DNA from 4 places in the Arthrobacter sp. NQ4 genome. Region 1 is predicted to be linked to each of the others. Evidence: riboswitches for the same ligand, from Rfam matches in the RefSeq annotation. Region 1 holds a riboswitch; each other region holds the start of a gene.
What was found. Region 1 has a riboswitch for thiamine pyrophosphate ahead of thiC (phosphomethylpyrimidine synthase ThiC). Riboswitches for the same ligand answer to the same signal wherever they lie in the genome.
Positions count from the first base shown of each region.

Region 1 (7,218 bases):
TGCACGTACGTCCGCGCCTGGGCGGCATCAAACGGCATGTCCTCCTGGGCGGCCCATTGCTCCGCCACGTCGTCAAGGACGTTGCCTTCACCCTCGGTTTCATAGGTGAGCAGGTCGGCCAGGGCCCGGACCATTGCCGGCGGAACGGCAAGGAGCGAGTCGCTGGCGACATCGACCATGGTCAGCTCATAATCGGCCCCGCCCGCGTGGACGGCCGTCCCGGCAAGATCGCCGAGCTGCTCCACCTCGAAGTCGCTGATGCCCTGGATCCGCACGGCCTGGCCGGCAGCAGCGCCGTCCGCGGAGCCGCGTCCTTCATCAAGGAGGCCGGCGCGTTTCAGCGCGGCGTCATGGGTGGCGACAAAGATCTCGGTGAAGCCCATGGCTGGTGCCCTTCTTCCGTTGGCGGAGCTGCGCGCCGGGCGCTGCCTGCCGCCCGGCCGTACGGGATCAGCCTAGTAGCTGCGGGGCGGCCGGCGCACACCCGCGGTCCGCCCGCGCAGCGTGGCCCGGGGCGGGATTAATCAGCGGACGGCCACGCGGATCCGGTTCCGCCACGGGTCCTCGAACCTGAGTTCCGAACCGGTGTGGTGGGCGGGCACCCCGGCAACCTTCAGGCGGTCGGTCAGCGCCCCGACGTCGTCCCCTGACGGAACCTCGATGAGCACCTCACCCAGCCCAAGGGTGTCCTTGCGCGGACCTGCGCCGCGGCTGTTCCAGACGTTCATGGCCATGTGGTGGTGGTAGCGGCCTGCGGAGACGAACAGTGCCTGCCCGTGCCAACCCGCGGTCTTTTCGAAACCGAGCGTTCCCACATAGAAGTCGCGGGCGGTCTGCACATCGCCAACCTGGAGGTGGACGTGGCCTACGCCGGCCGCCGTCTGCCGCTGGCCTTCCAGGGACTCCTCGGTGAGGTACTGCTCAAGGTAGCGCTGCGGCGGGAGCGCCAGGCTGTCCATGACCACGTCGGTCCCGTTCCAGGACCAGTTGCTGCGGGGGCGGTCCCAGTACAGCTCGATGCCGTTGCCCTCGGGGTCGGTGAAGTAGAAGGCTTCGCTGACCAGGTGGTCGGCACTGCCCGTGAAGGCCCGCGGCTCGTACTGGGCAGCAGTGGCGACGGTCGCGGCCAGGGAGGCCTGGTCCTCGAAGAGCAGCGCGGTGTGGAACAGGCCCGCCTCTCCCCTGCCGGGAAGGTGCAGTCCGGGAGCCGGCGCAAGGTGGACCAACGGCCGGCCCAGGCGGCCAAGGTAGAGCCCGCCGTCCTGCTCCGCCACCACCTCAAGGCCCAGCGCACGCTGGTAGTAGTCGGTCATGACCTTCATGTCGCCCACTTTGAGCATCACGGTGCCCATGGCGAGGTCGGCAGGAAGAAGATCCTGGCTGCTGGCTGATGCGGTCATTGAAGGCTCCTTGCATTGGCGGCCGTCCCATTGGCGGCCTGTCACCTATTAAAATTACTTGAAGCTTCAATTTATTCCAAGCCCCCGTGAACCGTTTGTCAGCGAATGATCCGCCCGCCCAGCACCACGTGCTCCAGCGCCGTAATGGCCTTCGGTACAGCCCGCGGATCTTCCCGGCATACGACGACGTCGGCGCGGGCCCCCTCTTCCACTCCATCCGCTCCCAGCCAGCTGCGTGCTGCCCAGCAGGCGGAGTCGAGGGCCGCGTCCATGGGGAGGCCGGCGGCGTGCAGGGCGAGGATTTCGTCGGTGATCCTGCCGTGCCGGATCACGCTGCCGGCATCGGTGCCGGCAAAGATGCGCACACCCGCTGCGTGGGCTTCCGCCACCCGCTCGAGCCTGCGTTCCCATAAGGCGCGCATGTGGGCTGCATAGCGCGGGAATTTCGCGTCCGCCTGGGCCGCAATGTCGGGGAAGGTGGCGATATTGATGAGCGTGGGCACGATCGGTACGCCCTGCTCCACGAACCGGGGCAGGTGGCGGGACAGGAGCCCGGTGGCGTGCTCGACGCAGTCGATACCGGCGTCCAGCACCTGGTCCAGGGTGTCTTCGGCGAAGCAGTGCGCCGTCACCCTGGCGCCTTCGTCGTGCGCCGCCTGGACGGCATCGCGGACGACGGCGGCGGGAAACGACGGCGCCAGGTCACCGGCGCTGCGGTCAATCCAGTCACCCACCAGCTTGACCCAGCCGTCGCCGTCGCGCGCCTGCTTGCGGACGGCCTCCACGAGGCCGTCCGGTTCAACTTCCTCAGCGAAGCCGCGCAGGTAACGGCGCGTCCGGGCGATATGGCGCCCGGCACGGATCAACACCGGGAAGTCCCTGCCACCCTGCATCCAGCGGGTATCCGCCGGCGAGCCGGCATCCCGGACCAGGAGGGTTCCGGCGTTGAGGTCCGCCTGCGCCTGGTCCCTGGCGGCTGCGGGCTCCACGGGGCCCGCAGGGCCCAGGCCGATGTGGCAGTGGGCGTCCACGAAGCCCGGCAGGACCCAGCCGTCGAGTACCCGGCCGGGAGGAGTGTCCGGCTTGTTGAACGTGAGCCTTCCGTCCACCGACCAAAGTCCATGCCGCACCCGGTCCGGCGCGGTCAGGACGGGTCCACGGAAGTGGATGATGTCTGCCATGGGGCTCCTTTCGATGCCCGGTCAGGCTAGCACCGCAATTATGACAAGCCTGGTTCAGGGGCCTGTGGTAGCTTCGTTCCTGACCACACGGGTGCCCTTGCAGGGGCTGAGATCGGGCTGACGCAGCCTGCGACCGTTGAACCTGTCCGGGTAATGCCGGCGAAGGAAGTGAGTATTCCCTTGAGTACGCAAAACACGCAGTTGAACCCTGCCCTGCTGCCGTCCGCCGGGGAGCCCGGCGACACATCAGTTCCGCAGGTAACCCAGTCCCTGAAGTCCCATTCCCTCGCCTACCTTGCGGATGAGGCGTCCGGGATCCGGGTACCGGTGACGGAAATTTCCCTTGAACCATCACCCAACGGCCAGCCGAACGCACCCTTCCGGACCTACCGGACTGCCGGACCCGGCAGCGACCCCGTCCGCGGGCTGCAGCCCTTCCGCGCAGAGTGGATCGCCGCGCGCGGGGACACCGAACCCTACGGCGGCCGGGAGCGCAACCTGCTCGACGACGGCCGCTCGGCCGTGCGCCGCGGTGCTGCCTCCGCGGAGTGGAAGGGCGCACAGCCGGTGCCACGCCGCGCCGTCGACGGCCGGACGGTGACGCAGATGCACTATGCCCGGCAGGGAATCGTGACGCAGGAAATGCGCTTCGTGGCGCTGCGCGAAAACTGCGACGTTGAGCTGGTCCGCAGCGAGGTTGCTGCCGGCAGGGCCATCATCCCGAACAACATCAACCATCCGGAATCCGAGCCGATGATCATTGGCAAGGCTTTCCTGGTGAAGATCAACGCGAACATTGGCAACTCCGCGGTGACGAGTTCCATCGCGGAGGAGGTGGACAAGCTGCAGTGGGCCACCCAGTGGGGTGCCGACACCGTCATGGACCTCTCCACCGGCGACGACATCCACACCACGCGGGAGTGGATCATCCGCAACTCCCCCGTGCCGATCGGGACGGTGCCGATCTACCAGGCGCTGGAAAAGGTCAACGGCGAGGCCAACGCCCTCACGTGGGAGATCTTCCGCGACACCGTGATCGAACAGTGCGAGCAGGGTGTGGACTACATGACCATCCACGCCGGCGTGCTGCTCCGCTATGTCCCGCTGACGGCCAACCGGGTGACCGGCATCGTCTCGCGCGGCGGCTCCATCATGGCCGGCTGGTGCCTGGCCCACCACCAGGAGAACTTCCTGTACACGCACTTCGACGAGCTGTGTGAAATCTTCGCCAAATACGACGTCGCCTTCTCCCTGGGTGACGGCCTCCGCCCTGGTTCCACGGCGGACGCCAACGACGCCGCGCAGTTCGCGGAGCTGGACACGCTCGCCGAGCTGACGCAGCGGGCCTGGGGGTACGATGTCCAGGTGATGGTGGAGGGGCCCGGCCACGTTCCCTTCCACCTGGTCCGTGAGAATGTGGAACGGCAGCAGGAGCTGTGCAAGGGTGCGCCCTTCTATACCCTGGGCCCGCTGGTCACCGACATCGCTCCCGGCTACGACCACATCACGTCGGCAATCGGCGCCACCGAGATTGCCAGGTACGGGACCGCCATGCTCTGCTACGTCACGCCAAAGGAACACCTGGGCCTGCCCAACAAGGACGACGTCAAGACGGGTGTCATCACCTACAAGATCGCGGCGCACGCGGCGGATCTGGCCAAGGGCCACCCGGGGGCGCACGAACGGGACGACGCCCTGTCCAAGGCACGGTTCGAATTCCGCTGGCGCGACCAGTTCGCCCTGTCCCTGGATCCTGTGACCGCGGAGGCGTTCCACGACGAGACGCTTCCCGCTGAACCGGCCAAGACGGCGCACTTCTGTTCCATGTGCGGCCCCAAGTTCTGCTCCATGCGGATCAGCCAGGACATCCGTGACGAATACGGGTCGGCAGACTCGCAGGCGGCACTGGCGGACATGGCATCCGGCATGCGGGAGAAGAGCCAGGAGTTCCTGGCCAAGGGCGGCAAGGTGTACCTGCCGGAACCGACGGTCGCTGCCGGCAGCTAGGACGCCCGGGCGGGCTGGCTTCGGCTGACCCCGCTGATGAACTGGCGGATGGCCCGGTCCCCGTCCAGGGAGTCCTGGGGCCGGTGCCCTCCCGCGGCAACGCGGTGCAGGGCACCGGTCTCCCTGAGGTACCCGGCAATTTCCTCATAAAGCGGCTCCCAGCCACCGGTCAGGACCAGCGTGGGGACACCGGGAACAATATGCAGCGGCGCATCCCAGGACGGCGCCTGAAGGCGCAGCCTGCGGGCGGAGCGTTTTTCCTCGATGGTGGCCGGCTGCTGGAGGTCGGTGGCGTAGACGCGGCGGACGAATTCGCGCTGGAAGTCGTCGTCACTGAGCTGGTGGCGGACGTCGAAAAGCGGCTGCATCAGGCTGATATGCGCGGCCGTGGCCGGCAGTTCCGCCGTCAGCGACAGGCAGGCCGGTTCCACCAGGGTCAGGGAAAAGACCAGGTCGGGACGTTCCACCGCGGCCATCATGGCGGGGATCGCCCCCTGGGAGTGCGCCACCACATGTCCGCCGGCGGCCCCGCGGCCATCGTCGGCAAGCGACCTTAGGATGATCGCGGTGTCTTCCGTGAAGGAGGATTCCAGCGGCTCCGCGGCGGAATCGTAGCCGTGCCTGCGGAGGAACAAGGCATCATAGGCAAGTCCCATGCCGTGCTGGCGGGGCCATGCGGCGGCGCCAAAGGTACCGGCGCCGTGCACGAACACTACCCTCTGCTTGAACATATCCCAACCCTATTCCACGGTGCCGGCATCCCAACGAAAAAGCGCCAGGTGTCGTCTTGAGCGGTCAAAACGGCACCTGGCGCTTCCCGATGTTGGGGAACTGCTACTTGCCCATGAACTTGTCGAAGCCCTTGGGAAGGTTCAGCTGGGACGGGTCAAAGTCGCCGCCCTGCTGGCCGAAGGCCGCGCCGGTGGGCAGTGCCTTGGCAGCGTTGGCCCGGCGGGCCTCGGCCTCCTTGCGCTCCTGCGCAGCCTTGGCCGGGTTTCCCGACTTCGGCTTCTTTTTCGGCGCGTTCTTGGCGTTCTTGCGCGCACCGCCGCCGGCTCCGGGCAGGCCGGGCATCCCGGGCATTCCCGGCATGCCGCCCTGCGCCATCTTCTTCATCATCTTCTGGGCCTGGGCGAAGCGCTCCAGCAGGCCATTGACCTCGGAGACGTGGACACCGGAACCACGGGCGATGCGGGCGCGCCGTGAGCCGTTGATGATCTTGGGGGCCAGCCGCTCGTGGGGGGTCATGGACCGGACGATCGCCTCGACGCGGTCAATCTCCCGCTCGTCGAACTGTTCGAGCTGCTGCCGGATGTTCTGCGCGCCCGGCATCATCATGAGCATCTTCTTCATGGAGCCCATGTTGCGGATCTGCTGCATCTGGGCCAGGAAGTCTTCGAGGGTGAAGTCTTCCTGGTCGGCGAACTTCTTCGCCATGCGGGCAGCTTCGTCTTTGTCCCAGGCCTTTTCGGCCTGCTCGATGAGCGTGAGGATGTCGCCCATGTCGAGGATGCGCGAGGCCATCCGGTCTGGGTGGAACAGCTCGAAGTCGTCCAGGCCTTCACCGGTGGAAGCGAACATGACCGGCTTGCCGGTGACCGACGCAACGGACAGTGCGGCACCACCGCGGGCATCGCCGTCGAGCTTGGACAGCACGATGCCGGTGAAGTTCACGCCTTCGTCGAACGCCAGGGCGGTGTTGACGGCGTCCTGGCCGATCATGGAGTCGATCACGAACAGGACTTCGTTGGGGACGATGGCCCGGCGGATCTGGCGGGCCTGCTCCATCATGCCGGCGTCCACGCCAAGGCGGCCGGCGGTGTCCACGATGACGACGTCGTGCAGCTTCTGGCGTGCTTCCTCCACACCGGCGCGCGCGACGGCGACCGGGTCACCGGCGGGCTGGTCCAGCTCCGTGGAGGTGGCTCCCGGGTGCGGGGCGAAGACCGGCACGTTGGCGCGCTGGCCCACCACCTGGAGCTGGGTGACGGCGTTGGGGCGCTGGAGGTCGCACGCCACCAGCAGGGGGCTGTGGCCCTGGGCCTTCAGCCACTTTGACAGCTTGCCGGCCAGGGTGGTCTTGCCCGCACCCTGGAGGCCGGCCAGCATGATGACGGTGGGGCCGTTCTTTGCCAGCCGGATCCGCCGGGTCTCGCCGCCGAGGATCTCCACGAGTTCCTCGTTGACGATCTTGACGATCTGCTGGCTGGGGTTCAGGGCAGCCGAAACCTCGGCGCCGAGTGCGCGTTCGCGGACGCGGCCCGTGAATTCACGGACCACCGGAACGGCGACGTCGGCGTCCAAAAGGGCACGGCGGATCTCGCGGACAGTGGCATCAACATCGGCCTCCGTCAGGCGGCCCTTGCCGCGGAGATTCTTGAAGGTTGCTGTCAACCGGTCAGAGAGTGAATTGAACACGCGCCGTGAACTTCTTTCAGGAGATGATCGGGACTCGACTATCTAGGGTATCAAGTCAGGCACGGTAGATGGCATGCTGGCAAAATGACGAGCCAAACAACTGTCAAGACCCTGCTCATCCTCGGCGCCTCGGGCGACCTCACGGGCCGGCTCCTCCTGCCGGGCCTCGCCCGCCTTGTTGCGGCAGGCCGGGCGGAGGGCCTCAGCCTGGT
Region 1 is NZ_JARETC010000007.1:201,597-208,814, reverse strand. Features, by position in the region: gene PUN51_RS13805 (hypothetical protein) at 1-383, opposite strand, end outside; gene PUN51_RS13800 (VOC family protein) at 525-1,400, opposite strand; gene PUN51_RS13795 (amidohydrolase family protein) at 1,499-2,581, opposite strand; TPP riboswitch at 2,659-2,766, shown strand; gene thiC (phosphomethylpyrimidine synthase ThiC) at 2,762-4,588, shown strand; gene PUN51_RS13785 (alpha/beta hydrolase) at 4,585-5,319, opposite strand; gene ffh (signal recognition particle protein) at 5,423-7,006, opposite strand; gene PUN51_RS13775 (glucose-6-phosphate dehydrogenase) at 7,091-7,218, shown strand, end outside.

Region 2 (7,218 bases), on a different contig from region 1:
CCGAAGCGCTCCAGCATCCTGGCATAGCGCGGGTCGGGTGTGGTGTGGCTGGGCGATGCCACGGGTGAGGTGGCCAGCGCCGCCACCCTGGCTCCGTGCTTCCGGGCTGCCTGGTCGGCCAGCGCCCGGCCTGCCCGGATCTGCTCCAGCAGGCCGCCGTACTCCCGGCACGGCCGGGTCTGCGTCTCGATCTGCTCAAGCTTGAGCTCGGCACTCAGGCCCATCTCGTCGTCGTAATCCGCCTGGTTGCCGGCATGGCGGCCATCCAGGTCCACGGGAAGATCGTCGGCTGCGACGCGGTGGCTGGCGAGGAGGGCGTCGGCCAGGGCAAGCGGCTCCCCGGACTCCGGATCAACGATCAGGAGTTCTTCCTCTACGCCAAATGTACGCATACGAATATTCTGCGGCAGCGGGCGGCCATTGGAACCGTGGCCCGCCGTTCATGACGAAGCGTGAATGGGTCAGTCCTGGAAGTACTCCACCTTGGCGCCGATGGTGTTCAGCCGCTCCGCCAGGTCCTCGTAACCACGCTCGATCACATAGATGTTCCGCAGCTCGGACACACCCCGCGCTGCGAGCATGGCCAGCAGGAGGCAGGCGGCAGGCCGGAGCGCGGGCGGGCAGCCCACCTCGGCGGCGCGCCACTTGGTGGGTCCGTTGACGTAGATCCGGTGCGGGTCCAGGAGCTGCACCTGCGCGCCGAGCCGGTTCAGCTCCGTCAGGTAGATGGCGCGGTTCTCGTACACCCAGTCGTGGATCATGGTCTGGCCGTGGGCGTTCGCAGCAATGACGGCGAAGAACGGCAGGTTGTCGATATTCAGCCCGGGGAACGGCATGGGGTGGATCTTGTCCTCCGGGGCACGCAGCTCGGAGGGTTTGGTGGTCACGTCCACCAGGCGGGTGCGGCCGTTGCGGGCCATGTACTCGCCCGAAATCTCCAGCTTCTGCCCCATCTGGCCCAGAGTGGCCAGTTCGATCTCCATGAATTCGATGGGCACCCGGCGCACGGTGACTTCGGAGTTGGTGACGATGCCGGCCGTGATGAGGCTCATGGCCTCGATGGGATCCTCGGAGGGGAAGTATTCAATCTCGGCGTCGATTTCCGGCTGCCCGGTGATCTTCAACGTGGTGGTGCCCACGCCTTCAATGGTGACGCCGAGCATCTGCAGGTAGAAGCACAGGTCCTGCACCATGTAGTTGGGGCTGGCGTTGCGGATCACGGTTGTTCCGGCGCGGTGCGCCGCGGCCATGATCGCATTTTCGGTGACGGTGTCCCCGCGTTCGGTGAGGACGAAGGAGCGGTCCCGGGTATCGGCGGGCGGCGCCTGCACGGTGTAGAAACCTGCGGTGGCCTCCACTGACAGGTCGAACTCGCGCAGTGCCTGCATGTGGGGTTCCACGGTCCGGGTGCCCAGGTCGCAGCCGCCGGCGTAGGGAAGCCGGTACTCACGGGACTCATCCAGCAGGGGGCCCAGCAGCATGATGACGCTGCGGGTCCGGCGTGCCGCGTCCACGTCCATGGCGTCCAGGTCCAGGACGGCAGGGCGGCGCAGGCGGAGATCCGTGTCATTGAGCCAGGTGCACTCGACACCGATGCTGGTCAGGACCTCGACGATGCGGTTGACTTCCTCGATCCGGGCCAGGCGCCGGAGCACTGTGGTGCCCCTGTTGATCAGGCTGGCGCACAGCAGGGCGACGCCGGCGTTCTTGCTGCTGTTGACGTCGACGGCTCCGGAGAGGGTGCGGCCGCCTTCCACCCGCAGGTGGGTCATCTGCGGCTTGGCCACGTTCACGATGCTGCGGTCAAAGATGTTTTCCAGCCGCTGGATCATTTTCAGGCTCAGGTTCTGCTTGCCCTGTTCCATCCGGGCCACGGCGCTCTGGCTGGTGCCAAGTTCGGCGGCCAACTGCCCCTGGGTCCACCCTTTCTCGCTCCGGGCGTCCCTCAGCATGGCGGCAACGTGTTCAGCGGTCTCCTGGATCATACCGCGAATATATCATAAATGAGTTATCCAGCCTTCGTGGCAGCTACCCGCGGGCGCGGAAGGGGGCTCCAGGAGGGCGGTACCCATTCGGTGCGATAGGGAGCCCCTGCCTGTCCCCCGGGCGGGTGGCTTAACTCCCCAGCCACACCATATTCCAGGTACCGGCCGTAACAGCTGCGAAAAGGGCGAGTCCGGCCACCAGGACGCCGCCTGCCACCACCCAGAGGTCCAGCGGGCTGAAGGTGGACACCCGGGCCCAGGTCCGCCGGCCGCCTCCGAAACCCCTCGCCTCCATGGTGACGGCGAGCCTCGATGCACGGCGGATGGCCTGGACCAGCAGCCCGAAACTTTGCCCGAGCGTCGCCGTCACCCGCTGCCCCAGGCTGCCCCGGGCGCCTACGCCGCGGGCACGCCGCGCCATCCCGATGGTCTGCCATTCCTCGGCCATGAGCCCCACCAAGCGCATCGCAGCCAGGGTTCCCAGGACGAACCGGTGCGGCAGGCGCGCCTTCTGCGCGAGCGCGTCGGCGAGGTCGGTGGGATCGGTGCAGCTCATCAGGAGCACCGCCGGGAGGGCGATCGCAAAACCGCGCAGCAGGAATCCTATGCCGAGCTGGAGGGAACCCTCGCTCATGGTCCAGATGCCGGCGTCGAGCAGGATCCTGCCGCTGTCCGGTGCCAGGATGGCGGTGCTCCAGCCTCCCACGGCAGCGGCGAGGATCAGCGGCCAGCCGCGCTGCCACAGCAGGGACAAGGTGAGGCCTGCCAGGGGAAACAGCAGAAGTTCGAACACCAGGGCCACGGACGCGGACACCCAGTCGATGGACAGCGCCAGGACGGCCGTGATGAGCAGGACGGCCGCGAACTTGCTCAAGGGGTTGGCGCGGGCCAGGAGGGCGTGGTTGCCGCTCAAGGTGAGTTGCTGCCTCATGGCGCCACCGCTTCCGCCACGGCCATCCGCAGTTCCGCCCCGCCGAGCGCCTCCGTGAATTCGGCATCATGGGTCACGGCTACCACCGCGGTGCCGGCATCAAGGAGCTCGGACAGGAACGATGCCAGCTCGGCCCAGGTATTGGCATCCTGGCCGAACGTGGGCTCGTCCAGGATCAGCACCTGGGGGCTGGCGGCCAGGACGGTGGCCACGGACAACCGCCGCTTCTCACCGCCGGAGAGCGTATAGGGGTTGGCGTCCACCAGCTGGGTAAGGCGCAGCCGCTCCAGCAGTTCCTCAACGCGGTCCTCGCCGTGCCCCAGGTGCCGGGGGCCGAAGAGCAGCTCGTCAAGCACCTTTCCGGTGACGAACTGGTGCTCCGGCTCCTGGAACACCGTGCCCACCCGCGAAATCAGCTGCTCGGCCTTCCACTTGTACGGATCGATGCCGGCACCGCGGCTGAGGTCCAGCGTCGCGGACACTTTTCCGGACACCGGCTCAAGCAGCCCTGCGAGGGTCAGCGCGAACGTGGACTTGCCGGCACCGTTGGCGCCGGTGATGGCAAGGGCCTGCCCGGCACGGACCTGCGCGGCCACGCCTTCCTGGACCGGGACCGGCGGGATCTTCCGGAAGCCTTTGCGGCGGGGGCGTTCGCGGGAGACGCCCAGCTGCTCTGCGGCCAGCAGGAGGCTGCCTGCACCGGGAGCCGGGACGGCGGCGCGGGCGCGTGTGGCCGGCACATACCCGGGCACCCACACGCCGGCAGCGGCCAGCATGGTCCGCGCCTCCGTAAGGACTCGGTCCGGCGGCCCGTCCAGGAGCACTGCAGGATCCGCGGCGGAGCCGGGCTGCAGGACCACGATCCGGTCCACGAGGTCCTTCCAGACGGACACCCGGTGCTCCACCACCACCAGCGTCGCCCCGGTTTTGTCCAGGGAACGGGCCACGGCGTCGCGGACCTCCAGCACGCCGTCCGGGTCCAGGTTGGCGGTGGGCTCGTCCAGCAGGATCAGTCCGGGACGCATCGCCAGGATGCCCGCCAGCGCCAGGCGCTGCTTTTGGCCGCCGGAGAGGGCCGACGTCGGGTGGTCCAGCGGGAGGTGGGCGAGCCCGACGTCGGCAAGTGCCTCGTGAACGCGCGGCCAGATGGCGTCGCGGGGCACCGCAAGGTTTTCGGCGCCGAAGGCGACGTCGTCCCCCACCCGCGACAGGACCACCTGGGTCTCCGGGTCCTGCTGCATGAGACCGGCGCGGCCGCGCCGTGCCCGGGGCGGGGCTCCGTCAACCAGCAGCGAACCGGACTCGTCGGCGTCGCCTGCCTCGCCGTCGTCGTTTATGTCTCCCAGGACGCCGGCAAGGGCGTGCAGCAGCGTGGACTTCCCGGCGCCGGAGGGCCCCAGCAGGAGCACCCGCTCCCCGGGGGCGATGTCCAGGTCAAGGCCGTGGACGGCGGGCTTGGCCCGTCCGGCATGCCGCCATCCCCAGCCGCGGGCGGCGATGGCGGCAGGCTGGACCGTGCCGGAGGCGTCCTGGGAGGGTGCCATCAGGAGAAGACAGGCTCCGTGGCAGCCTTACGGGACGCGAAGGAGCTCAGCACGCCGGTGCGGGCCAGGCCGCGGGTGGCAAGCCAGGACAAAGCGCCCGCCAGGATGGCCCCGGAAAGGGTGGTCAGCACGATGTAGGCGAGCTTGTCCGCGCCGGAGTACGCAATGTTCCAGCCCCACGGGGCAAACGAGTCATTCAGGCCGCAGAAGAACCCTGCCGCGGCGCCGGCCAGCAGCGATACAGGCAGGTTGAACTTGCGGTAGACGACGATCGCGAAAATGATTTCCGCGCCCAGGCCCTGGATGAAACCCGAGAACAGGACCGAGGCGCCGTACTGGGAACCCATCAGCAGTTCGCCGGTGGCGGCTACGGTCTCGCAGAACAGGGCGGCTCCGGGCTTGCGGATGATGAGCATGCCCAGCACCCCGGGAATCATCCAGCCGCCCGCCAGCAGTCCGGTCAGGGGCGGGTAGGCGGCGTTCATGGGGGCGGACAGTGCGGCGGCCCCCTGGTCCCATGCCCAGAAAATGACGCCGCCCGCGATGGCCACCAGGGCGGCGACGACGATGTCCACGACGCGCCAGGACTTACTGGTGGTCTTCTTGATTGCTGCAGTACTCATGTGATCCTCCTGGGAAACAGGAGGGGAAAGTGGACCCGGCTGCCGGCCTGTGGCCGTGCATCCGCGACACTTTGAGAACTCGACTCCCTTGCGCCGGTACTAACCGGATCAGGTTCGAGGGTCTGCGGCTGTCCGCACTCTCAGCGCCCACCTGCGGTGCCCGGCCTGCGCCAGGATGCCCGACGGCGGCGCTCCCCTGTCGTTTTTAGTGTTGCTTTGTGGTTGGGTAACGCTGTTCATTTCGCCCAGTTGGGCGTGGTCAAGTTTACACCTGGCAGGAGTAGATTGAGGGCCATGACCGCCAATCCACCGGATGTGACCGGGTTCGATCCTGATTCCAGCGACGCCCAGCCGGAGGGCTCACTGGAGGCGCAGATTGCCCGCATCGAGGCGGAGGTCCGGGAGCTCCAGTTCCCCGGCTTCTCGCTGGACGATGCGTTGAACCTTGGCCTGCTCCTCGTTGAACTGGGCAAGGAGCGGTCGTTGCCCATCGCCATCGACATCGCCAAGGGTGAGCAGGTGCTGTTCCATGTCGCACTTCCTGGCGCCACGCCTGACAACGGCCACTGGATCCGGGCCAAGCAGCGCACTGCCCTCCGGTACGAGGTGCCCTCCCTCCTGGTGGGACTGCGTGGCCGGCTGGGCGGCGGCCGGATCGAGGACAACGCCTGGTTCGACCAGTCCCGCTATGCGGCACACGGGGGCGCGTTTCCGATCCACGTCACGGGCGTTGGGGTGGTGGCTTCCGTGGCGGTGTCCGGACTGCCGCAGCTGCAGGACCACGAACTGGTGGTTGAGGCACTGCGCGACATCCTGGGGTCGGCGCTGGACGAGTAGCGCCGGCCAACCAGCCCTGGCTGACCAGGCGCAGCGGGACAAGCACCCGTACATGCCAGGCGGCAGCAGGCTGCTTAGCTTTCATTAGTAATCATGCTTACTATGTTGTCCCCGGGGTACAACCACCACAGGGAATGGGAGCACCTTCGGCGTCCCTTCCCGGAACCGGCGCGGCAACCAAGGAGCACCATGAGAATCCCGGACACCAGAGGCCCCATCAGCAGCGCCCTCTTTGCGGCCCTGTCCAAGGCCCCTGATGCAGCCACGCCCGAGCTGGACGGGCTGCACCGGCTGGTCGCGGGGCAGGTGGCCCGAACCGGTGACATCATCGCCGACGAAGACATCCAGCTGTCCCTCTTTTGCCTCTACGAACTGCATTATTCGGGCCTGGACGGGGTCAGCGACGCCTGGGAGTGGGAACCGGCCCTGATCAGGGTCCGGCGCCTGATCGAGGAACCCTTCGAAGCCGCCCTTCGTGCCGCCGCACGCCAGGCCGCCGGTGACGCCGACCTGCCCGCCGGGATTGCCATGACCAGCGATGCCGTTGCCGACGTCCTTTTTGGCCTCGCCGGTATGGACACCGGTCCCAGCGTTTCCCGCTTTGTCGCACGGAAGGCAAGCCTGGAGCAGCTCAAAGAGTTCTTGATCCACAAGTCCGTGTACCAGTTGAAGGAAGCGGATCCGCACACCTGGGCCATTCCGCGGCTCACCGGCCGGGCGAAGGCTGCCCTCGTGGAAATCCAGGCGGACGAATACGGCGGCGGCAGGCCGGAACGGATGCACAGCGCGCTGTTTGCCCGGACCATGCGCGGGCTGGGCCTGGACGACAGGTACGGCGCGTACGTCGACACCATCCCGGCCGTCTCCCTCGCATCCGTGAACCTCATGTCGCTGTGCGGCCTGAACCGGCGGCTCCGCGGGGCAATCACCGGCCACCTGGCCATCTACGAAATGACTTCATCCCAGCCCAACCGTTTCTACGGCAACGGATTCCGCCGGCTCGGTTTCGCCGCGGATGTCACCCACTACTTCGATGAGCATGTGGAGGCCGACGCCGTGCATGAGCAGATTGCCGGGCGGGACCTCGCCGGCGGCTTGGTTGAGGCCGAGCCAAAGCTCCTTGCGGACGTCCTGTTCGGTGCCACCGCCGTCATGGCCATTGACGGCCGCGTCTCCGCCCACCTCCTGTCCTCCTGGGAAGCCGGGGAAACATCGCTCCGGGCGGCCGTGCCGGCGGCAGCGTGACAGGCTGGCGGCAGGCCTACGACGATTCTGCGAAGCCGCAGCGGCTGGCCGCC
Region 2 is NZ_JARETC010000004.1:74,977-82,194, reverse strand. Features, by position in the region: gene PUN51_RS08915 (glutamate--cysteine ligase 2) at 1-392, opposite strand, end outside; gene PUN51_RS08910 (UDP-N-acetylglucosamine 1-carboxyvinyltransferase) at 462-1,985, opposite strand; gene PUN51_RS08905 (energy-coupling factor transporter transmembrane component T family protein) at 2,116-2,916, opposite strand; gene PUN51_RS08900 (ABC transporter ATP-binding protein) at 2,913-4,460, opposite strand; gene PUN51_RS08895 (ECF transporter S component) at 4,460-5,083, opposite strand; TPP riboswitch at 5,151-5,291, opposite strand; gene PUN51_RS08890 (heme-degrading domain-containing protein) at 5,378-5,920, shown strand; gene PUN51_RS08885 (iron-containing redox enzyme family protein) at 6,110-7,165, shown strand.
Region 2: it holds a riboswitch for thiamine pyrophosphate, as region 1 does, so the genes downstream of both, PUN51_RS08895 (ECF transporter S component) here and thiC (phosphomethylpyrimidine synthase ThiC) in region 1, are expected to answer to the same signal.

Region 3 (7,218 bases), on a different contig from region 1:
GCACCACGGGCTGTACCTTGGGCGGGGCCGCCGCCACCGCGTCGCGGGCGGCCTTGACGATCTCCGCCATGGCGAAACCGAGCTGGCGCAGGCCCTCATGGCTGGTGGCGGACACCTCGAAGACGCGGTAGCCCCGCGACTCGAGTTCCGGGCGCACGAACTCGGCCATGTCCTTGCCGTCGGGCAGGTCCACCTTGTTCAGCGCGACCAGCCGCGGGCGGTGGTTCAGGGGAACCACTTCGCCGTCCTGGCCCGCGTAGCTCATGTCGACGGCGTACTTCTCAAGCTCACCTTCGATGATGGCGAGGTCCGTGAGCGGGTCACGGTCGGACTCCAGGGTGCCGCAATCGAGTACGTGGACCAGGGCCGCGCAGCGCTCAACGTGGCGCAGGAAGTTGTGGCCCAGGCCCCGACCCTCGCTGGCGCCTTCGATGAGGCCGGGAACATCGGCGATGGTGAACCGCACTTCGCCGGCCTGCACCACGCCCAGGTTGGGAACCAGGGTGGTGAACGGGTAGTCGGCGATCTTGGGCCGCGCAGCGGACATGGCCGCGATCAGGCTGGACTTGCCGGCGGACGGGAAGCCCACCAGGGCGATATCGGCAATGGACTTCAGTTCCAGGACGATGTCCCGGGAATCCCCCTCGATGCCAAGCAGCGCGAAGCCCGGGGCACGGCGCTTCTGGGAGGAGAGGGCCGCGTTGCCCAGGCCGCCGATGCCGCCGGCGGCAGCCACAAACTCGGTACCTTCGCCGACGAGGTCCGCCAGGACTTCACCGTCCTTGGTCTTGACCACGGTGCCGTCCGGCACCGGCAGCACGAGGGTCTCGCCGTTCTTTCCGCCGCGCCAGTCGCCCATGCCGGGTCCGCCGTTGCTGGCGTGCCGGTGGGGTGCGTGGTGGTAGTCGAGGAGGGTGGTGGTCTGCTGGTCCACCCGGAGGATGACGTCGCCGCCGTTGCCGCCGTTGCCGCCGTCGGGTCCGCCCAGCGGCTTGAACTTCTCGCGGTGGACGGAGACGCATCCGTGGCCGCCGGTTCCGCCGGATACGTGCAGGACTACCCGGTCTACAAAGCTGGCCACGTGGATCTCCTCAAATGCTGTTTAGATGGGCGCCCGCGGACGCCACATCGATTGTAATGCGGTTAAAAGAACAGTGGAGCGGACCCTCAGGCCCGCTCCACCGCTTCAGAACTGGTTGTTACTCTGCAGCTGCAGCAGCAACGATGTTGACGACGCGACGACCGCGGCGGGTGCCGAACTCAACGGCGCCCGGGGTCAGTGCGAACAGCGTGTCGTCGCCGCCACGGCCAACGCCGGCGCCCGGGTGGAAGTGGGTGCCACGCTGGCGGACGATGATCTCGCCTGCGGAAACTACCTGGCCGCCGAAGCGCTTGACGCCGAGGTACTGAGCGTTGGAATCGCGACCGTTGCGAGTGGAGCTCGCGCCCTTTTTATGTGCCATCTGAAATGCCTGCCTCTAAATTCTGGGGAATCTGTTGAAATACCTGAACAGTAACCGGTGGTTACTTGATGCCGGTGATCTTGACCTTGGTCAGTTCCTGGCGGTGACCCTGGCGCTTCTTGTAGCCGGTCTTGTTCTTGAACTTCTGGATGACAATCTTAGGACCACGCAGGTCCTGGAGGATTTCAGCCGTAACAGTTACCTTGGCCAGGTCAGCGGCGGCGGAGGTGACCTTGTCACCATCAACCAGGAGCAGTGCGGGCAGCTCGATGGTGCTGCCGGCTCCACCGGCGACGCGGTTCAGGGTAACGAAGTCTCCAACGGAAACCTTCTCTTGGCGGCCGCCTGCGCGGACAATCGCGTACACCACTTGGGAACTCACTTCTCTCGACGTTTATTACAAAATTTGCGTGCGGAACCGACTCGGAAAAGCCAGGGTTCTCGCTGTGCCTCAACGCCGTGGGGTCATAACCCAAGTGTTGGCGTAAGCACCGAAGATCCAGAATACGCTAAATCCATCTACGGCCGCAAATGAGGCTGGTTCCGGCGGCCCGGCTGTGGTAGTAACCACACCCCGACAAGCTGCACCGCAACCATGCCCCTCCATAATAGCGGCGGTGCTGCCCGCAGGGGTCAGGCATGCAGCCTCGGCGCGTCGAAGAATTCCACTTCCAGGCGGCAGGACTGCCTGAAGGCGGTCACCATCGCCGCCTGTTCATGGTCGGAGGCCTTCCGCCCTGCCGCGTCCACGATGGCGATGGCCCGCCGGGTGGCTTCGGCGAAGCCCTCGTCGGCGTAGGTCCGGAGCCAGGCTGCGTAGGCGTGGCCGTCAGGCGCTCCCGAGGCGAGGAACTGGGCGTGCAGCTTTTCCCCTACCTCGGCGTAGAGCCAGAAACAGGGCAGAACAGCGGCGGCCAGGACGGCGTAACTTCCCGACGCCGACGCTGCAGTGAGGTGGTCCACGTAGGCCTTGGTGACGGGGCCAAGTCCGCCCTGGGCAGGGCGGGTGCTGAGCCATGAGCGGTGCAGCTCCGACTCCACCTCCAGGCATTGCTGCGAGGAACCGGCCCAGAACAGCTGCTCCGCTTCGGAGGGGGCCAGGGCACTGGCCCGGGCGAGGACGCGGGAGTAGCCGTTCAGGTACAGGGCATCCTGCGCCAGGTAGTAGGCAAAGTCCTTCTCAGCAAGGTCTCCGGAGGCCAGGCCGCGGATGAAGTCCAGGGCGTAGATGTCCGCCACGTCCTGCTGGGCTTCCGTCCACAGCCGGGCAGCGAAAGCGCCTTCCGCGGGGGCCGGCCGCACATGGTGGAAATGGTGCACGGGGCCGTTGCCCTGGCCCACCTCAAGCTGCTCCGAGTTCTCAAGGGCGCCGGCCAGCCATGGCTTGACCGTCAGGAGCGATGCCTCCCAGTCCCCAAGGCGTGCCTGGACGGTGGCCATCGCGGAGGACAGGGAGCAGCCGGTGCCATGGCTGTTGCGGGTGGAAATTCGTTTGCCGTGCACTTCCACCACTTCCTGGGACAGGAGGCCGGCCGTGTTGACCAGCGCGTCCGGGCAGTCTGCACCCGCGAGGTGGCCACCCTTGACCAGCACGGTGGCTCCGGTGGCTTCGGCAAGGCGCCTTCCCTGGTCCAGCGCCGCCGGCCAGGTCCCGGCAGGGTCCCCGCCCACCAGCATGGCAAGCTCCGGGAGGTTGGGAGTGATGAGGTGCGCCAGGGGCAGCAGTTCGCGGAGGGCAGCCTCCGCGGATTCCTTCAGCAGCCGGTCACCACTGGTGGCCACCATCACGGGGTCGAGGACCACGACGGCGGGGCGCACCTTCTCCAGCCAATGCCGGACAGTGCGGATGACGCTCTCGTCGCCCAGCATGCCGATCTTGACCGCGTCGATGGAGATATCGTCGCTGACCGCGTCCAGTTGTTCGGCGAGGAAAGCGGCCGGAGGAACGTGGACAGCCTGCACGCCACGGGTGTTCTGTGCCGTCAGGGCGGTGATGGCAGCCATACCGTATCCGCCGTGGGCGGCAATGCTTTTGAGGTCGGCCTGGATGCCGGCGCCACCGGACGGGTCGGAGCCCGCGATCGAGAGGACCCGCGGGACGTCCCGGCCCGGGGGCAGCGCGGTGGGAACGCCGGAGGCAGCAGGAAGGGGCATGGAAAGGGTCGAAGACAAGAGACATCCCTTCGCCGGTACTAGCCGGACAGGTTCAACGGGTCTGGATCTCAGCCGGCCTTCTGCGCGGCACCCCGTGTCGGTTTCCACCCTAGCCCGTAGGCCGCACCAGGAGGAAAGGATGACAGCCCTCGGGTCAAGGAAACAACAACCTCGCAGCAGCAGGAATCCCCGCCACACGGCCGATTCCCACGGCGCTTCCCGGGTGAATCGTCCGCAGGACGGGGATTCCTTACTGCGTGGCCGTTTGGCCGGTAACTCCTGCGCCTAGAGCTCCGAGGCAGGCACACCCACGCCGAGGATGATGGGTTCCTCGGGCGCCTTGCCCGGTTCCGCCGGTGCCTGCTGGGGCTTCACGGGTTCGGGAGCCTTGGCCGCGTGCGAATGGCCTGCGCCTGCCGCCTGGACGTTTTCGTGATGCTGGACGGCGGTCTCGTTGGCGGCACCCTGGGCACGGCTGGCGGCACGGTGGCGCCGCGGCCTGCGCTGCCGCGACTGCTCCAGCGTGTGGTCGGAGTAGTCCTTTCCGGCTGCAGCTTCCGTTGCGGCGGCGCGGGCTTCCGCTCCCCCGCCGTCGTGCTGCCGTTCCGGCGCCGCAGCCTCCGGCACCTTCACGGCCTCGGCGGTCTTGGCAGGCGCGTTCTCCACAGGGGAAGCCGGCTGCCCAAGGTGGGCGAACGCTTCCGCGAGCCGGTCCAGGGTGAGGGCGGGCAGGGGATGCTGTTCCTCAGCATGCTCCACGAACGGAAGCGGGACTTCCTCGCCTCCGAACGTCAGGACAGCCGCAGGACGTGCCGGGGCATCGGCGTCGTGCTTCTCCTCGACGGGCGCCGGCGCAGGCTCCACGGAAGGCACCTGCCGGGCTGCCGCCACCTCATCGTCATGCAGGTGGGCAGCGTGGGCCGCAGCGGCAATGTTCGCCAGGGCAAGCCTGGTGGCCTCCGCCTTGGCGTGCCGCTCGGCGTCCGACGGGTCCGGCTGGACCGTGTGCACGTGGACGGCAGGTGCCGGGGCCGCTTCGGGCTGCTGCCCGCCGCGTCCGCGCCGCCGCTTGCGTTCAGTACGCACGCCGGGCTGGGTATTGTCGTTCCGCTGCCCTTCCGGACGGGCTTCCGCGTGGGCTTCGGGCCGGTTGTCGGTGCGCTGGACGTGGTGCTCGGCGGCAACGATGTTGGCGCGGCGGTGCTCCACGGGATCGTCGTGGGTCACAACGCCACGGCCGGCGCAGGCCTCGCACTGTTCGCCGAAGACTTCCAGCAGTCCGGTGCCCATGCGCTTGCGGGTCATCTGGACCAGGCCAAGCGAGGTGACCTCGGCCACCTGGTGCTTGGTCCGGTCACGGCCCAGGCACTCCACCAGTCGGCGCAGGACCAGGTCGCGGTTGGATTCGAGCACCATGTCGATGAAGTCGATCACGATGATGCCGCCGATGTCGCGCAGCCTCAGCTGGCGCACCACTTCCTCGGCTGCCTCAAGGTTGTTCTTGGTGACGGTCTCCTCAAGGTTGCCGCCGCTGCCGGTGAACTTGCCCGTGTTGACGTCCACCACGGTCATCGCCTCGGTACGGTCGATCACCAGGGAGCCGCCGGAGGGCAGGAAGACCTTCCGTTCAAGCGCCTTGTGGATCTGCTCGTCGATGCGCCAGGCGGCGAAGATGTCCTGGTCCTTGGTCCACTTCTCAAGGCGGCCCACAAGGTCCGGCGCCACATAGGTGACGTAGGCCTCGATGGTGTCCCAGGCTTCCTCACCGGAAACGATGAGCTTGGAGAAGTCCTCGTTGAAGACGTCGCGGACCACCTTGATGGTCAGATCGGGTTCGCCGTAGAGCAGCTCGGGAGCCAGGATCTTGGTGGACGTGGACTGGCTTTCGATGCCCTCCCACTGGGCGCGAAGCCGGTTGATGTCGTGCGTCAGCTCTTCCTCGGAAGCGCCCTCGGCCGCGGTACGGACAATCACACCGGCGTGCTCCGGCAGGCGGTCCTTGAGGATGCGCTTGAGCCGGTTGCGTTCGACGTCGGGCAGCTTGCGGGAGATGCCGGTCATGGAACCGCCGGGTACGTACACCAGGTAGCGGCCGGGCAGGGAGATCTGGCTGGTGAGGCGGGCACCCTTGTGGCCCACCGGGTCCTTGGTCACCTGGACCAGGACGGTGTCACCGGACTTCAGCGCGTTTTCGATGCGCCGCTGCTTGCCCTCCAGGTTGACGGCCTCCCAGTTGACCTCGCCCGCGTACAGGACGGCGTTGCGGCCGCGCCCGATGTCCACGAATGCGGCTTCCATGGACGGCAGCACGTTCTGGACCTTGCCCAGGTACACGTTGCCGATCAGCGAGTCCTGCTGCGTCTTGGACACGAAGTGTTCGGCCAGGACACCGTCTTCGAGGACGGCGATCTGGATTCTGTCGTCGCGCTGGCGGACGATCATCTGCCGGTCCACGGACTCCCGGCGCGCCAGGAACTCGGCCTCGGTAATGACCGTGCGGCGGCGGCCGGTGTCACGGGATTCGCGGCGGCGCTGCTTCTTGGCCTCCAGGCGGGTGGAGCCCTTAACGCTGGTCACGCGGTTGCTCACGGGTGCTTCACTGACGGCGCGCGGCGCACGGACCCTGGTCACCGTGTTGGGCGGGTCGTCATCCCCGCCGCCCGTGAGTTCAAGGTCCTGGTCCCCGCGGCGGCGGCGGCGCCGGCGGCGGGAGGTTACACCGTCCTCCAGCTGGCCGGCGGTATCCTCGTCAGCCTCGTCCTCGGCGTCAGCCTCAGCGCTGCCGTCCTCGTTGTCCTCTTCCGTCCTGTCGCCGATGCGGCTGCGGCCCCTGCGGCCACGGCTGCGGCGCCGGCGGCGGCTGGAGGAATCGTCGGTGTCTTCGGTCTCTTCCTCTTCAGGCTCCTCCGCGACGGGCGCGGCGGGCCGGACCACGGTGCTGAGGTCCGGTGCCTGGAAGAGCACGGACGTCGGCGACGCCGGTTCCAGGAAGAGGGAGCCAAACGGGCTGGCGGCGGCGCCGCCGTCCTTCGTTCCGGCGGCGTCAGGCGCCTGCTCCTGCCGGGCGGCCTCCGGTGCGGCGGCAGCTGCGGGCGCGGCGGCGGGTTCCTGGGCGGCGGGCTCCTGCGCCTGCTCCACGTTCTGCGCGGCGGCCTGGTCCGCGGCTTCGGGCACCACGGCTTCGGGCCCGGCCGGTTCCGGCGCCACTTCGGCGGCGGCTGCGGAGGCCGCTTCCGGGGCGGAAACCGGCGACGCAGCCTTGCGGGTAGCTACCCGACGGCGGCGGACCGGCTTGGTTTCGGCGTCTGCCGTTGTGTCCGGGGCAGGAACGGCAGCGGCGCTTTCATCAGCTGCACCCGACGCGGTGGCGGGGGTGCCACTGGGGGCAGCGGCGGCCGGTTCCGCTTCGGCGGCGAAAGCGGGCAACGGTTCTGCTGCGTCCGCCTTCTTCCGGGACAGGGTGCGCCGGGCGGGAGCCTTGGCCGCTGTGGTGGCCTCTTCAGTGCCGGCTTCTTCAGCGGCGGGTGCTTCGGCAACTTCCGGTGCCGTGCTCACGGCATCCGTGGGGGCGTCCCCGGCCCTGGAAGCCGCCTTGCGGCGG
Region 3 is NZ_JARETC010000002.1:488,053-495,270, forward strand. Features, by position in the region: gene obgE (GTPase ObgE) at 1-1,081, opposite strand, end outside; gene rpmA (50S ribosomal protein L27) at 1,200-1,463, opposite strand; gene rplU (50S ribosomal protein L21) at 1,525-1,833, opposite strand; gene thiD (bifunctional hydroxymethylpyrimidine kinase/phosphomethylpyrimidine kinase) at 2,097-3,617, opposite strand; TPP riboswitch at 3,625-3,722, opposite strand; gene PUN51_RS06125 (Rne/Rng family ribonuclease) at 3,903-7,218, opposite strand, start outside.
Region 3: it holds a riboswitch for thiamine pyrophosphate, as region 1 does, so the genes downstream of both, thiD (bifunctional hydroxymethylpyrimidine kinase/phosphomethylpyrimidine kinase) here and thiC (phosphomethylpyrimidine synthase ThiC) in region 1, are expected to answer to the same signal.

Region 4 (7,218 bases), on a different contig from region 1:
GAACGCCTCGTAGTCAGTGAGTTCCGTGATGGGCTGGGCGGCCGGGTCCTTCGACACCCGGATTTCACGCCAGCTGCCGCCCAGTGCGTCAAACAGGGCCACGCGGCCCAGCAGGGAACGTCCGACGCCGGTAATCAGCTTCACCGCTTCGGTCACCATGAGCGATCCCACGGCGGCGCACAGCATGCCGAAGACGCCGCCCTCACCGCAGGACGGAACGGACCCGGCAGGCGGCGCTTCGGGGTAGAGGTCCCGGTAGGTGGGTCCGTGCTTCTCCCAGAACACACTGACCTGGCCATCGAAACGGAAAATGGAACCCCATACGTAGGGCTTTCCCAGGATGGCGGCGGCATCGTTCACCAGGTACCGGGTGGCGAAGTTGTCGGCACCGTCAAGAATGAGGTCGTACCCGCTGAACAGTTCCAGGGCATTGGATGAGTCCAGGCGTACGTTGTGCAGCCGGACGTCAACCAGCGGGTTCAGCCCGGCGATGGCATCGCGTGCCGATTCGGTCTTGGGGCGGCCCACGTCGCTGACGCCGTGGATCACCTGGCGCTGCAGGTTGCTCAGGTCCACGACGTCGTCGTCGATGATTCCGATCGTTCCCACCCCAGCCGCGGCGAGATACAGCAGGGCCGGGGCACCCAGGCCGCCGGCGCCGATGACCAGCACCTTGGCGTTCTTGAGCCGCCGCTGCCCCAGCGCGCCGATCTCGGGAATGATCAGGTGGCGGGAGTACCGTTCAACCTCGGCGGGAGTGAGGCCGGCAGCCGGTTCCACCAGCGGATCCAGGGCAGGGGTTGCAACATTTGCGGTGAAAGTCGAAGCCATACTTCAATGTATGCCCCGGGATACCGCCGGGTCATATTACCCCGCAGTAAAGTGAAGGGTAACTGCAATGGAAAGAAGGACAACTGTGGTCCCTGAAGCACGGGCTGACCGTCCGGCCTCCGCCGCACCCCAAACTCCCTCCCGCCCCGCAGGCCAGCGGTCCGCCCGCCTGCCCCGGGATGAGCGCCGGGCACAGCTCCTTGCCGCGGCCCAGGAGGTGTTCGTAGCCAACGGCTACCACGGTGCGGCAATGGATGAGATTGCAGAAACTGCCCATGTGAGCAAACCGGTGCTGTACCAGCATTTTCCTTCCAAGCGCGAGCTCTACCTCGCCCTGCTGGAAAGCCATCTGGCCTCGCTGACCGAACTGATGCTGGGCGCCCTGAACTCCACCACTGACAACGATGAACGCGTCCAGGCTGTCATGCGCGCCTACTTCCACTTCATCGCCAATGACGACCAGGCCCACCGCCTGGTGTTCGAGTCCGACCTTATTAATGATCCCGATGTGAGCTCGCGGCTGGAAACGTTCAACCGGACCTTCGCCGACGCCATTGCCCGGGTCATTGCGGAGGACACCAAGCTCCCCCACCTGGAAGCGGAACTGCTGGGCCGCGGCCTGGCCGGAATGGCGCAGGTCAGCGCCCGGTACTGGCTGGAAACGGACGGCAACCTGGACCTCGATGTGGCCAGCGACCTCATCTACCGTTTAGCTTGGCGCGGAATCTCTCGCTTCCCCAAAGAGTCCTAGACTACAAATAAGACAACACCTCGTTGAGAAACACGAGTACTTTCACAGGCTGGGAGGCCCCCTTGGAAATTAAGATCGGCGTTCAAAACGTTGGCCGCGAAATCGTGCTGGAATCAACCCAGGATGCGGAGACGGTGGCCAAGGTTGTTGGCGAAGCCATTAATGAGGGCAGCGAACTGCGCCTGAAGGATGACAAAGGACGCCTGATCATTGTTCCGGGCAACGCACTGGCTTACGTGGAAATTGGTGCCGAGGAGGTCCGGCGCGTAGGTTTCGGCCAGTTCTAGTCCGGCCCGTTTCACCCTCTGCCCGTCCCCGGGCCACCGCAGTTTCCCAAGGAGATCCATGCTTTCGCTGACCATCGTGGTGCTGGCAACCGTCGCCGCCGGCTTCGTCGTCTGGGCCAATGACAAGCGGCATGCCAAATACGGTGCGGCAGTTCCTGCCGGTGTTGCCGCGGGTGTTGCGGCGCTGGCCTGGATCATCCTGATCACTGCGGGCTTCGGCTACCTGCCGGGGACCACCTGGCTTCCGTGGGTCCTGCCCATGGTCCTGGGAGTAGCTGCGGCCATCGCCGCCGTCGTCTACCTGGGCCGTACCCGCGCCCGCCGTGACACGGAACGCCTGACTGTTATTCTGCGGCGCTGACCGCCGGCAGGGCAGTACATACGCGTGTGGCCACCACCCATCCGGGCGGTGGCCACACCTGTATCAGGAGGTCAGAGGAACTCCGCCCGGCCCTCCATTGCGGAGGAGGCAAGGGCGTGCTCCCGGCGCGGGATGCGCCCGGCGGCCCTGGCCATCCTGCCGGCGATCACTGCGTGCTTGAATGCCTCGCCCATGAGCGCGGGGTTCTGGGCACGCGTCACTGCCGTGGCCAGCAGGACGGCGTCGCAGCCCAGCTCCATGGCCAGCGCGGCGTCTGACGCCGTGCCGATGCCTGCATCCAAGACCACCGGCACCGACGCGCGGGAAACGATCAGCTCGATGTTGTGCGGGTTCAGGATCCCCAGTCCGGTGCCGATCGGGGCGCCCAGCGGCATGACGGCGGTGGCGCCGAGGTTCTCCAGCCGCAACGCAAGCACGGGGTCGTCATTCGTGTAGGCGAAGACCTTGAACCCGCGGTTGACCAGCTGCTCCGTGGCGTCCACGAGTTCCACGGCGTCCGGCAGGAGGGTCTGCTCGTCGGCGATGACCTCCAGTTTCACCCAGTCGGTCTCCAGGGCCTCCCGCGCCAGTTCGGCGGTCAGGACCGCATCCCTGGCCGTGAAGCAGCCGGCCGTGTTGGGCAGCACGCGGATCCCATGGTCCACCAGCAGCTGGAACAGCGAACCGGTTTCAGCAGTGGAGTACCGGCGCATGGCCACCGTGGTCAGGGCGGTGCCGGAGGCCAGCAGCGCTGCGCCCAGGCCGTCCAGGCTTGGTGCCCCGCCCGTGCCCATGATGAGCCGGGATCCGAGGGCGACGCCGTCAATCACCAGGGCGTCGGCTGCGCCCGCGTTTCCGGCGGGGTTGATGGTGCTGGTTTCGGTCATGGCGTCAGCCTCCCTGTACTGCAGTGACAAGTTCAATATCGTCGCCCTCGGCGAGCGCGGTGGCGAACCACTGGCTGCGCGGCACCACCTGGGCATTATGTGCGACGGCGACGCCCAGTTTCCCGCCGTCCGTTGCCTGTCCGTTGGGTGCCAGCGGGCGTCCGGTGACCTGGCTGACGAGCGTGGTGATGGAGGCGCCGTCGGCCACCTCGTGCGTGTTTCCGTTCAGGGTGATGTTCACGCTGTCTCCTTGATGTGGGGTGTGGTGGCGGCTGCCGCCGGCCGGGAGAACCGCTCCGGGCTGAAGGGCGACCAGCGGGAATCTGATGTCCCGTCCAGCAGTGCCGTGCAGATGGCGGCTGCGGCGGGGGTGAGCAGGACGCCGTGCCGGAAGAACCCGGTGGCGATGATGAGTCCCGGGACATGCCCGGCGGCAGGGTTTCCGGACCCCGGATCCACCGGCACGCGGCCCAGCAGGGGCGCGTTGTCGGGGGTACCGGGGCGGGCCCGGGCGGTGCACTCGAGCAGTTCCAGTTCAGCGACGGCGGGCACCAGCGCCTGAGCGTCCCGCAGCAGCTGGTAGACGCCTCCGGCGCTCACGGCATCGGAGAGCGCGTCCTCGCGCTGGGTTGCCCCGATCACCACGGTCCCGTCCTGCCGGGGGACGATGTAGACGGGGACTCCGTGCACCAGCCCACGAACCGTGGAGGTCACCAGGGGCTGGAGGTGCTGCGGAACGGCGAGACGGAGTATGTCCCCGTGGACTGGGCGCAGTGGCAGGTCGAGGCCGTCGGGCAGGCCGCCAAGGTCCCCTGCCTGCAGGCCGTTGGCCACGATGGTTTCCGTTGCCAGGACGGTGCCGCCGCCGGCGAGGCTGGCACCGGCAACCGTTCCGCCCTCCCACAGCAGGCCGGTGGCCCGGTCCGGCACGGCATACCCGTCCACCGCGCCCGCGGCGGCCAGCTCCGGGGACGTCAGTGCAACGCCCGCGAGGGCCAGCCGCAGGGCCGCCACCAGGCGCCGGGGGTCCACTTGGTGGTCCGCGGGTGTGTCCAGGGCACAGGCGATGGCGGGGCTGAGGAGCGGCTCGCGTTTGCGGGCTTCGCGCACGGCCAGGGGCTCCACCCCCAGTCCGTTGGCCTGTTGTACCGCGCGGAGGTCCATCAGCGCGCGGCGGTCCGCGGCGTCGGCACCCACGGCGAGTGTCGGCGTCGTCAGGTATCCGCAATCCGCCCCCGTCGCGCCGGCGATCCCCGCGGCGAACCCTGGCCAGCGGGACGACGCCTCAAGCATCAGTTCCAGGAGGTCCTCCTCCTGGTAGTGCAGTTCGCTGACCGGGGCCAGCATGCCCGCGGCGGCCCAGCTGGCACCGTTTCCGGGTGCGTCGTCGATCAGGGCAACGGAGCGTCCGGAACGCTGCGCCTCCCAGGCGATGCCGTGGCCCACCACTCCCCCGCCGATGACGGCGACGTCGGCCCGGACAGTGGAGTTTGCGCTGGCGCCTTCGGGCCCGGGGAGACTGTCAACGGGGTTGCGCATGTGGTTCCTTCCCTACGCCGGCATTAACCGGATCAGGTCAAGCGGTCGGCTCTGACGCCCTCTCAGCCCGGCGCTTTATGACAGCTGCCGCGGGCTCCCGCAGTACCAGCCCAGTTTAGAGGAACTAGGCTTGCAGGCATGAATGTGTCCGCCTCATCCCTGCCCGCCGGCCCCCACGCCCCAGCCTCCGCTGCCCTCCCCGCCGAAGTTGCCAACGCCGGCCACATTGACGCCCTCAAGGCAGCGCGCCTGTACCTCTGCACCGACGCACGGACTGCGCGCGGCGATTTCGCGGACTTCGTTGACGCCGCGTTTGCCGGCGGCGTGGACATCATCCAGCTGCGCGACAAGACCATCGAAGCCGCAGAGGAACTGGACCTCCTGGCGGTCCTGAAGGAAACAGCGGTACGCCATGGCCGGCTGTGGGCCGTCAACGACCGTGCGGACATCGCCGTGCTGTCCGGGGCGCCGGTGTTCCACATCGGCCAGAAGGACCTTCCGCTGCCGGCAGCGCGGACGCTGGTCAACGGCAACGCGGCCATTGGGCTCTCCAGCCACACCACTGACCAGGTGGACGCCGCTTTGGCCGCAACGGTGGGGCCGTCCGGGCTGGACTACTTCTGTGTGGGTCCGGTCTGGGCCACGCCCACCAAACCCGGCAGGGCCGCCGTCGGCCCTGAACTGGTGGCATATGCCGCCGAAGCCTCCCGGCAGGCCGGAGATCCCGTGCCATGGTTTGCCATCGGCGGCATCGACCACGGAAACGTCCGTGACGTGGTGGAGGCCGGTGCCGGCAGGATCGTGGTGGTCCGCGCCATCACCGAAGCACCCGACCCCGCAGCCGCCGCCGCCTCCCTTCTCGACGCGCTGGACGGCACCGGCTCCTGAGCCTGCTTAATTCCGGGACTTGGGGATACGCTGATTTTTGTGTCACATCATCGGTTGGCCCCCAACGTCCATGACCACAAGAACGCCCTGGAAGAGGCGCTGGGCCTGCTGCGGACGGAACTTGAACTGCCGGGACCGTACCCCGCCGAAGCAGTGGAAGACGCCCGCGCCGCCGTCGCCGCGCTGAAACTGCCGTCCTACGACCTGACCGCCGTCGGATTCGTGACCATCGATCCGGCGTCGTCCACGGACCTGGACCAGGCAGTGTTCATCGAACCGGACGGAAACGGCTACCGGGTTATGTACGCCATCGCCGACGTTCCGGCGTTTGTTGCTCCGGGCGGCCCGCTGGACGCCGAGACGCGGCGCCGCGGACAGACGTTCTACGCCCCGGACGGCCGGATCCCGCTGCACCCCGAGGTGATCAGCGAGGGCGCCGGAAGCCTGCTGCCCGGCCAGGAGTGTTCGGCTTTCGTCTGGGACTTCACGCTCGACGGCGACGCGACAGTGCTGTCCGTGGGCGTCCGGAGGGCGCGGGTCATCAGCCGTGACAAGCTCAGCTACAAAGGCGCCCAGGCCGATCTCGACGCCGGGACTGCCTCCCCCGTACTGGGCCTCCTCCGCGAGGTGGGACTGAAGCGGGTGGCGCTGGAACGGGCACGCGGGGGCGCCAGCCTGAACATGCCTGAGCAGGAGATCGTCCAGTTGCCCGACGGCGGCTACCGGATCGACGCTGTTCCGCAGCTTCCCGTGGAGGACTGGAATGCACAGATTTCGCTGATGACCGGAATGGCCGCCGCGCAGCTGATGCTGGAGGGCAAAGTGGGCATCCTGCGCACCATGCCTGCCCCGGATGAACGGTCCCTGCGGCATTTCCGGCTGCAGACCGAGGTGCTGGGCAGGCCATGGGACGGGGAGGTCAGCTACGGCGAGTACCTCCGGTCCCTCGATCCCACCGATCCGCGGCAGCTGGCCATCATGCACTCAGCCGGCATGCTGTTCCGTGGCGCGTCCTACACAGCTTTCGACGGCACTGTCCCGGAAGACGGCATCCAGTCGGCCATCGGCGCAGCCTATGCCCACACCACCGCGCCGCTGCGCCGCCTGGTGGACCGCTTCGTGCTGGTCATTTGCGAGGCCCTGAGCAACGGCGGCGACGTTCCTGGCTGGGCGCGGGAGGCCCTGCCGCTGCTCCCGGGCATCATGGCGGGATCGGACCAGCTGGCCTCCCGCATGGAACGCCTGGCCCTGGACACCGTGGAAGCGGCGCTGCTGCTGAACCACATCGGGCAGGAGTTTGATGCGATCGTCATTTCCGGATCCAAGCCGCAGAACGGAAACGGCAACGGGAATGGCAAGAATGGAAACGGGAACGGGAAGAACGGCAACGGCAACGGGAACGGAAGTTCGGGGATCATCCAGATCGCCGAACCTGCGGTGACTGCACGCTGCGCGGGCGAACTGGAGTCCGGCACCAAGGTCCGCGTCCGGCTGGTTTCCTCCGACATCACCACCCGGCAGATCCACTTCGAACTCGTTTCCTGACGGGCCGGCGGGCCGCCTGGGCGGGCCGAAACCGTGTTTCCGCGCCTGTACGGCTAGACTGGAGGGGTAGAACTGGATGCCCGGTCGTTGATTTCCTTGATTTGAAACCAACAAGCCCGCCCCTACGCG
Region 4 is NZ_JARETC010000001.1:129,532-136,749, forward strand. Features, by position in the region: gene moeB (molybdopterin-synthase adenylyltransferase MoeB) at 1-831, opposite strand, end outside; gene PUN51_RS00545 (TetR/AcrR family transcriptional regulator) at 917-1,582, shown strand; gene PUN51_RS00550 (DUF3107 domain-containing protein) at 1,645-1,869, shown strand; gene PUN51_RS00555 (hypothetical protein) at 1,928-2,230, shown strand; gene PUN51_RS00560 (thiazole synthase) at 2,302-3,117, opposite strand; gene thiS (sulfur carrier protein ThiS) at 3,122-3,358, opposite strand; gene PUN51_RS00570 (FAD-dependent oxidoreductase) at 3,355-4,656, opposite strand; TPP riboswitch at 4,649-4,767, opposite strand; gene thiE (thiamine phosphate synthase) at 4,795-5,544, shown strand; gene PUN51_RS00580 (RNB domain-containing ribonuclease) at 5,584-7,089, shown strand.
Region 4: it holds a riboswitch for thiamine pyrophosphate, as region 1 does, so the genes downstream of both, PUN51_RS00570 (FAD-dependent oxidoreductase) here and thiC (phosphomethylpyrimidine synthase ThiC) in region 1, are expected to answer to the same signal.